DNA from 2 places in the Aquamicrobium ahrensii genome. Region 2 is predicted to be linked to the other one. Evidence: predicted binding sites of a transcription regulator. Region 2 holds the regulator's gene; the other holds the start of a gene.
The links. Region 2 encodes HrcA, which represses chaperone genes, less so after heat shock. Its sites were predicted from a motif close to GTTAGCACTCNCNNNNNGNGAGTGCTAAC; they were not measured.
Positions count from the first base shown of each region.

Region 1: a site for HrcA is predicted at 2,020-2,048, ahead of ABID44_RS16545 (co-chaperone GroES). Genes of this name have one in related genera too.

Region 1 is NZ_JBEPMN010000017.1:47,146-50,557, reverse strand. Features, by position in the region: gene groL (chaperonin GroEL) at 1-1,598, opposite strand, end outside; gene ABID44_RS16545 (co-chaperone GroES) at 1,648-1,965, opposite strand; gene ABID44_RS16540 (hypothetical protein) at 2,469-2,732, shown strand; gene ABID44_RS16535 (hypothetical protein) at 2,729-3,040, shown strand; gene ABID44_RS16530 (hypothetical protein) at 3,015-3,158, shown strand; gene ABID44_RS16525 (hypothetical protein) at 3,193-3,412, shown strand, end outside.
Region 2 is NZ_JBEPMN010000002.1:241,900-245,311, forward strand. Features, by position in the region: gene ABID44_RS04010 (putative bifunctional diguanylate cyclase/phosphodiesterase) at 1-385, shown strand, start outside; gene ABID44_RS04015 (N-acyl amino acid synthase FeeM domain-containing protein) at 648-1,421, shown strand; gene hrcA (heat-inducible transcriptional repressor HrcA) at 1,444-2,535, opposite strand; gene rph (ribonuclease PH) at 2,662-3,378, shown strand; gene ABID44_RS04030 (VOC family protein) at 3,389-3,412, shown strand, end outside.

The DNA of each region.
Region 1 (3,412 bases), on a different contig from region 2:
GCGGGAGCGGCATCTCTGGCGGGCGCATCCGCGATCATCGCTTCGGCGGTGATCAGGAGCGCGGCGATGGAGCCGGCGCCCTGCAACGCGGCCCGCACCACCTTGGCTGGATCGATGATGCCGGTCTTGATCATGTCGACATAGGTTTCGGTCTGCGCGTCGAAGCCGTAATCATGGTCCTCGCTGTCCGTCAGCTTGCCGACGACGATCGAGCCTTCGAATCCGGCGTTCTCGACGATCTGCCGAACCGGAGCCTCGAGCGCCCTGAGAACGATCGAGACGCCCGCCGTCACCTCGGCGTTTTCTCCGGTAAGTCCTTTCAGCGCCGCTCGCGCGCGCAAGAGCGCCACGCCGCCGCCCGGCACAACGCCTTGCTCGACCGCGGCCCGGGTCGCGTTGAGCGCGTCGTCGACGCGGTCCTTCTTTTCCTTGACCTCGGTCTCGGTCGCGCCGCCGACACGGATGACGGCGACGCCGCCGGCGAGCTTCGCCAGCCGCTCCTGCAACTTCTCCTTGTCGTAGTCCGAGGTGGCTTCCTCGATCTGCGCCTTGATCTGGGCAAGACGCCCCCCAATGGCGCTCTTTTCGCCCGCGCCGTCGACGATGGTGGTCGTATCCTTCTCGATCACCACGCGTTTTGCACGCCCGAGCATCGCAAGCGTGACATTTTCCAGCTTGACGCCAAGATCTTCCGAAATCATCTGACCTGCGGTGAGGATCGCGATATCCTCGAGCATCGCCTTGCGGCGGTCGCCGAATCCCGGAGCCTTGACGGCCGCGACCTTAAGGCCGCCACGCAGCTTGTTGACGACGAGCGTCGTCAATGCTTCGCCTTCGACATCCTCGGAGATGATCAGCAGCGGGCTTGACGACTGCACGACGGCTTCGAGGATCGGCAGCATCGCCTGCAGATTGCCGAGTTTCTTTTCGTGGATGAGGATGTAGGGGTCCTCCAGTTCCACGCGCATCTTCTCGGTATTGGTGACGAAGTAAGGCGACAGATAGCCGCGATCGAACTGCATGCCCTCGACGACGTCGAGTTCCGTCTCGGCGGTGCGAGCCTCCTCCACGGTGATGACGCCCTCATTGCCCACCCTGTCCATCGCCTTGGCGATCATCTCGCCGACGCTGGCGTCGCCATTGGCGGCGATGGCGCCGACCTGCGCGATTTCGGCCGTCGATTCCACCTTCTTCGCCCTCGTCTGGATTTCCTTGACGACGGCGGCCACGCCGAGATCGATGCCGCGCTTGAGGTCCATGGGGTTCATGCCGGCGGCAACCAATTTCGCGCCTTCGCGCAGGATGGAAGCGGCAAGCACGGTCGCCGTCGTGGTGCCGTCGCCGGCAAGGTCATTGGTCCTGGAGGCGACCTCGCGCACCAGCTGCGCCCCCATATTCTCGAACTTGTCGCCAAGCTCGATCTCCTTGGCGACGCTGACGCCGTCCTTGGTGATACGCGGCGCGCCATAAGGCCTGTCGATGACGACGTTGCGCCCCTTGGGGCCGAGCGTCACCTTGACGGCGTTATTGAGCAGTTCGACGCCGCGCAACATGCGGTCGCGCGCGTCAGCGGAGAATTTGATTTCCTTGGCAGCCATTTTCTTCGTCCAGTTCGGTCATGTGATTGAAGGGTCGGAGGTCGGCCGGTCAGGAAGCTTTCCTGGCGGCCGCCTCGATTTTCCTGACGACGCCCATGATGTCGGTCTCCTTCATGATCAGGAGATCCTCACCATCGATGCTGACTTCAACGCCGGACCATTTGCCGAACAGGATGAAATCGCCCACTTCGACATCGAGCGGCACGAGCTTGCCGCTCTCGTCGCGGGAGCCCGGGCCGATGGCGAGCACTTCACCTTCCTGCGGCTTTTCCTTCGCATTGTCCGGGATAATGATCCCGCCTTTGGATACTGCATTGTTTTCCGCGCGACGGATGACGACGCGGTCGTGGAGTGGCCGAAATTTCATTGGGATTCTTTCTGCGGCCGGCGCATAGGGCGACTGCATCCCTTATGTAGCGCGTTTGGCACTCGAATGATAGGAGTGCTAAAATTTATTCTCCGGCGCTTGAAAAAGGCTGAAAGAATTAGCGCGCCCAAAGGTTGGCGTTTGTCTGATTTGAGATCATGCTTTGCTTCGATGTTCAATCTGGCAGGCTTTTATTCAGATCGATTTTACATTGTTCCATAAAATAAATATGGCGATACGGCTTGTTTGAAAGCCATTTGGGGCGCATATATAGAACTCGTTGATTTGGCCGATTTGGCTTTGCGGTGTCAGAGACCCGCCATTCACCACCGAATTCTCGACAGCGAAAGTATTGTTCCAGCTTGGCGCGATCTGTCGCTTTGCGCGAACATGGAACGAACCCCACCGCTGACCACGGATGTACTGGCAGCATAAGGTTCGTTTCGGTTCGGGCAGGTATGATGCAGGAAGCGCTTCCGCGGGTTCCTGTGGAGGTCATAGCCATGACAACACGCACTACGCAGACAGTCATCCGCTTTTCATCCCCCTTCCTGCTGCCGGGTTTCGACGCTCTGCAGCCGGCTGGCGAATATCGAGTCGATTACGACGAAGAATTGATCGACGGCGTTTCCCGGCTCGCCTGGAGACGGGTTGGGGCGTTCATCCATCTGCCGGCGATCTCCATGCAACTTCCAACGCAACAGATGGCGCCAATCAATCCGGCGGATCTCGATGCCGCACTCGAAAAGGACAATGAATCGTCATGACGACCACACACGTCTTGCAACGCAGCCGTCAGCCTCCACGAGACGCCACAGCTCATCTCTTCACCGTTGGACAGTCTGTCCGCCTGAAAGGCGGATGGCCGGCTGCGCCTGGGGAGATATATCACATCACCGCTACGCTGCCGCCGCGAGGCAACTCCCCGCAGTACCGCATCCGCAACGACGATGAACGTTATGAGCGGGTGACAACCCAGGACAACCTCGAACCGGTTCGCACGCCGCGGCCCGACGACGACGCAACTCTTATAGAAAGGACGTTCGGCCATGGCCAAAGGACAAAAACGCAGTAGCCGCGAGATCAGGAAACCGAAACAGGAAAAGGCGCCGCCCAAGCCTGAAAGCACGTTCGGCAACCAGATCAAGCTGGCCACCAGCGCCAACACCGCGCGCGGCAAAGGCAAGACCTGACGGCCCCACACCGCCGCCGCGAAACGAAGCAGGGATGGCGATGCGGGTCGTGATCGAGTTCTACCGTATCCGGGATAAGGACGACGCGCATGCCGTCGTCGGTCGCGAAACAGCGGATGTTGCCGACCTCGACGCTGCGATCGGGATTGCGCGGCAGCTTTCGCAGACACTCGCCATGCCGCAGAAACCGGACGCCATGACGATCGCCGATGCGCGCGGCGCAACGCTCCATTCCGAAAACATTGATGCGGCGG
Region 2 (3,412 bases):
GCAGGATCTCAAGGCGCTCGGCGTGCATATCGCGCTCGATGATTTCGGCACCGGCTATTCGAGCCTCAGCTACCTGCACAAGCTGCCGCTGGACAAGGTCAAGATCGATCGCTCCTTCCTGTCGGACCTGCCTCAGAGTTCGCGCTCGCTGGAACTGCTCAAGGGCATCGTGGCGCTGTCGCGTTCATTGGGGCTGGTGGTGACCATCGAGGGCGTCGAAACCTTCGAGCAGCTTCGCATCCTGTCGCGACATGTCGAGCCTGAACTCGTTCAGGGTTTTCTGTTCGGCGCTGCCCTGAGCGCATCCGGTATAGAAACCATGTCCACCGCGCGCTGGCCTTTCGCGCATGACGAGATCGTGTCTTCACAGGCGAGCCGCAGCTAGACAGCGACGTCGCCGGCTCACGGTCCCGAACGCTCCGGCTGATCCGTTCCGGTGCGAGAGGCTTCCGAATTCCTTCCGCTTTTCCTGATTGTCCATCTCGCGGTGTGCGGACTGCGCGCTGTGGCTGTGCCCCATGCCCGAGTGATCGTGAAAACCATTTTGTTAAGGTTAATTTGGGGTAAAGAGGAATTTCTTTAATTAAAACTTTACAGATGTGCTCCAACGCTTACCGTCGTGACGCGGCCTAACAGAGGGTAAGCCGATGGTGACCCGGCAGTTGAAGCTGGATGCAAATGCGGAACAGCTAAAGCCGGGATTGTCCGGTTCGAGCTTTTCGAACAAGGTTTTCGAACTGCTCGACCGCTCCGAATATCGCCGGTGCGACAAGGGCGAGGACCTCGAGGACATTTACCGGCTGCGCTACAAGGCCTATCGGTTCAACGACATGGTGCCGGACGTAGACACGCACACGATCAGCGACGCGCTGGACGACACGCCGAACGTCTACCGCTTCGGTGTCTATGTGGACCAGCATCTGGTTTCCACCATGCGTATCCATCACGTTACGCTGGAAACGCCGATGTCGCCCTCGGCGCAGGCTTTCGGCGATATCGTGATGCCGATGCTGGAAGCTGGCGACACCTTCGTATGCATGAGCCGCCTGGCGTCCGACCCGGAATGGACGCGCGTCTATCCCCAACTGGTTTATGTGACGCTGCGGCTGGCCGGCATGGCCTGCGAATATTTCAATGCGCCCTACGGTCTTTCGACCGTGCGTGAGGATCATGCCGGTTTTTACAAACGCATCTATTATTCGGAACAGATCAGCGAGGCGCGCTCCTATCCGGGCGTCTTCAACAAGGTCATGCTGTTCCGCACCAACGCCGTCGCCAATCGCGAGCGCTTCTATGCGCGCTTCCCATTCTTCCGTTCGACGGAGTGGGAACGACGGCTGCTGTTCGCCAAGGTCAACGCCGGCGAATTGCAACCCCTGACGATATTGCCAAGCGCCAGATATCTGGTCGACGCGGCCTGATCCCTGCGAGCACCCGTCCGCTTCAACGCAGCATGCGCGAGACGAGCTGGGCCGTGTAATCGACCATGGGCACGATGCGGGCATAGTTGAGCCGCGTCGGGCCGATGACGCCGAGCGCGCCGACCACGCGCGCTTCCGCATCGCGGTAGGGGGCGACAACCAGCGACGAGCCGGACAGCGAGAACAGCTTGTTCTCCGAACCGATGAAGATGCGCACGCCCGGGCCCTCTTCGGCGAGGTCGAGCAGTTGCAGCAGCCCTGCCTGCGTCTCCAGATCGTCGAACAGGTTCTTGAGCAACTCCATGTCCGCCTGCGCGGTGATGTTCTCCAACAGATTCGCCCGGCCACGCACGATCAGCCGCGCCGGCAGGTCGCTCTCGGTTCCGGCCCATACCGCCAGCCCTTTTTCCACCAGCGCTTGCGACAGCGAATCGAGGGCTGCGCGGGTTTCTTCCTTGATGCGCGAGATTTCCGTCCGCGCCTCCGCCAGCGTGCGCCCGCGTATATGGGCGTTGAGAAAATTGGAGGCCTCGTGCAGTTGCGAGACGGTCACGCCTGCCGGCAGGTCGATGATGCGGTTTTCGACATCGCCGTTCTGCGAGACCAGCACGGTCAGCGCCTTAGTGGGTTCGAGCTGAATGAACTCTATATGCTTGAGCGAAGCCTCGCTCTTGGTCGCCAGCACCAGCCCCGCGCCCCGCGACATGCCCGACAGCAACTGGCTGGCCTCCGTCAGCATATGTTCGAGCGAGGTGTCGTTGCCGGACGCCTTGATCTGCGTTTCGATGCTGCGCCGCTCCTCGTCGCCCAGATCGCCAATCTCCATGAAGGCGTCGACGAAGAAGCGCAGGCCGGCCTGGGTGGGCAATCGTCCCGCCGAGACATGGGGCGCGTAGATCAGCCCCAGATGCTCCAGATCGCTCATCACGTTGCGGATGGTGGCGGGCGACAGCGTGGACGGCAGGATGCGCGACAGGCTGCGCGAACCGACCGGCTCGCCGTCCCTCAGATAGGAATCGACGATGCGGCGAAAAATCTCACGCGACCGCATATCCAGCGACTGCCATTGCGAGGCAGGAACGCCGGGCGTCGGAGCGGAACTGTGCTTTGTCATCTCGAACCTCTGATACAAGGATATAGATGCACCGGGCGCCAGTGCAAGCGGCCCGTTTTCCTTTGCGCATCCGGCTGGGGAGGGCTACAAGCCGCTCACAATCAGCACAGCATCAGAGAGACCGACATGCGCCCCTCCAAACGCCAGCCCGACGAAATGCGCGCCATCTCCTTCGAGCGCGGCTTTTCCAAGCACGCCGAAGGCTCCTGCCTCGTCAAGTTCGGTGACACCCACGTCCTGTGCACCGCAAGCCTTGAAGAAAAGGTGCCGGGCTGGATGCGCAATTCCGGCAAGGGCTGGGTGACGGCCGAATATGGCATGCTGCCGCGCTCGACCGGAGAACGCATGCGCCGCGAGGCCGCCGCGGGCAAGCAGGGCGGGCGTACGCAGGAAATCCAGCGGCTGATCGGCCGTTCCCTGCGCGCCGTCGTCGACATGCAGGCGCTGGGCGAACAGCAGATCACCATCGACTGCGACGTGCTTCAGGCCGATGGCGGCACACGCACGGCCGCGATCACAGGGGCCTGGATCGCGCTGCATGACTGCCTGCGCTGGATGGAGGCGCGCCAGATGGTGAATGTGCAGCGTGTTCTGAAGGATCACGTCGCCGCCATTTCGTGCGGCATTCATGACGGCGTTCCGGTCATCGACCTCGATTATCTGGAAGATTCCTCGGCCGGCACCGACGCCAATTTCGTCATGACCGGCAAGGGCGGCATCGTCGAGATCCAGGGCACGGCGGAAGGCGAACCCTTCTCCGAGGCGCAATTCGCCGATCTGATGGGGTTGGCGCGGCAGGGCATCTCCCGGCTGGTGGAATTGCAGAAGCTGGCCGTCGGCTGAGACTGGAGCCATGAAACCCGCCGCTGTCCTCGAA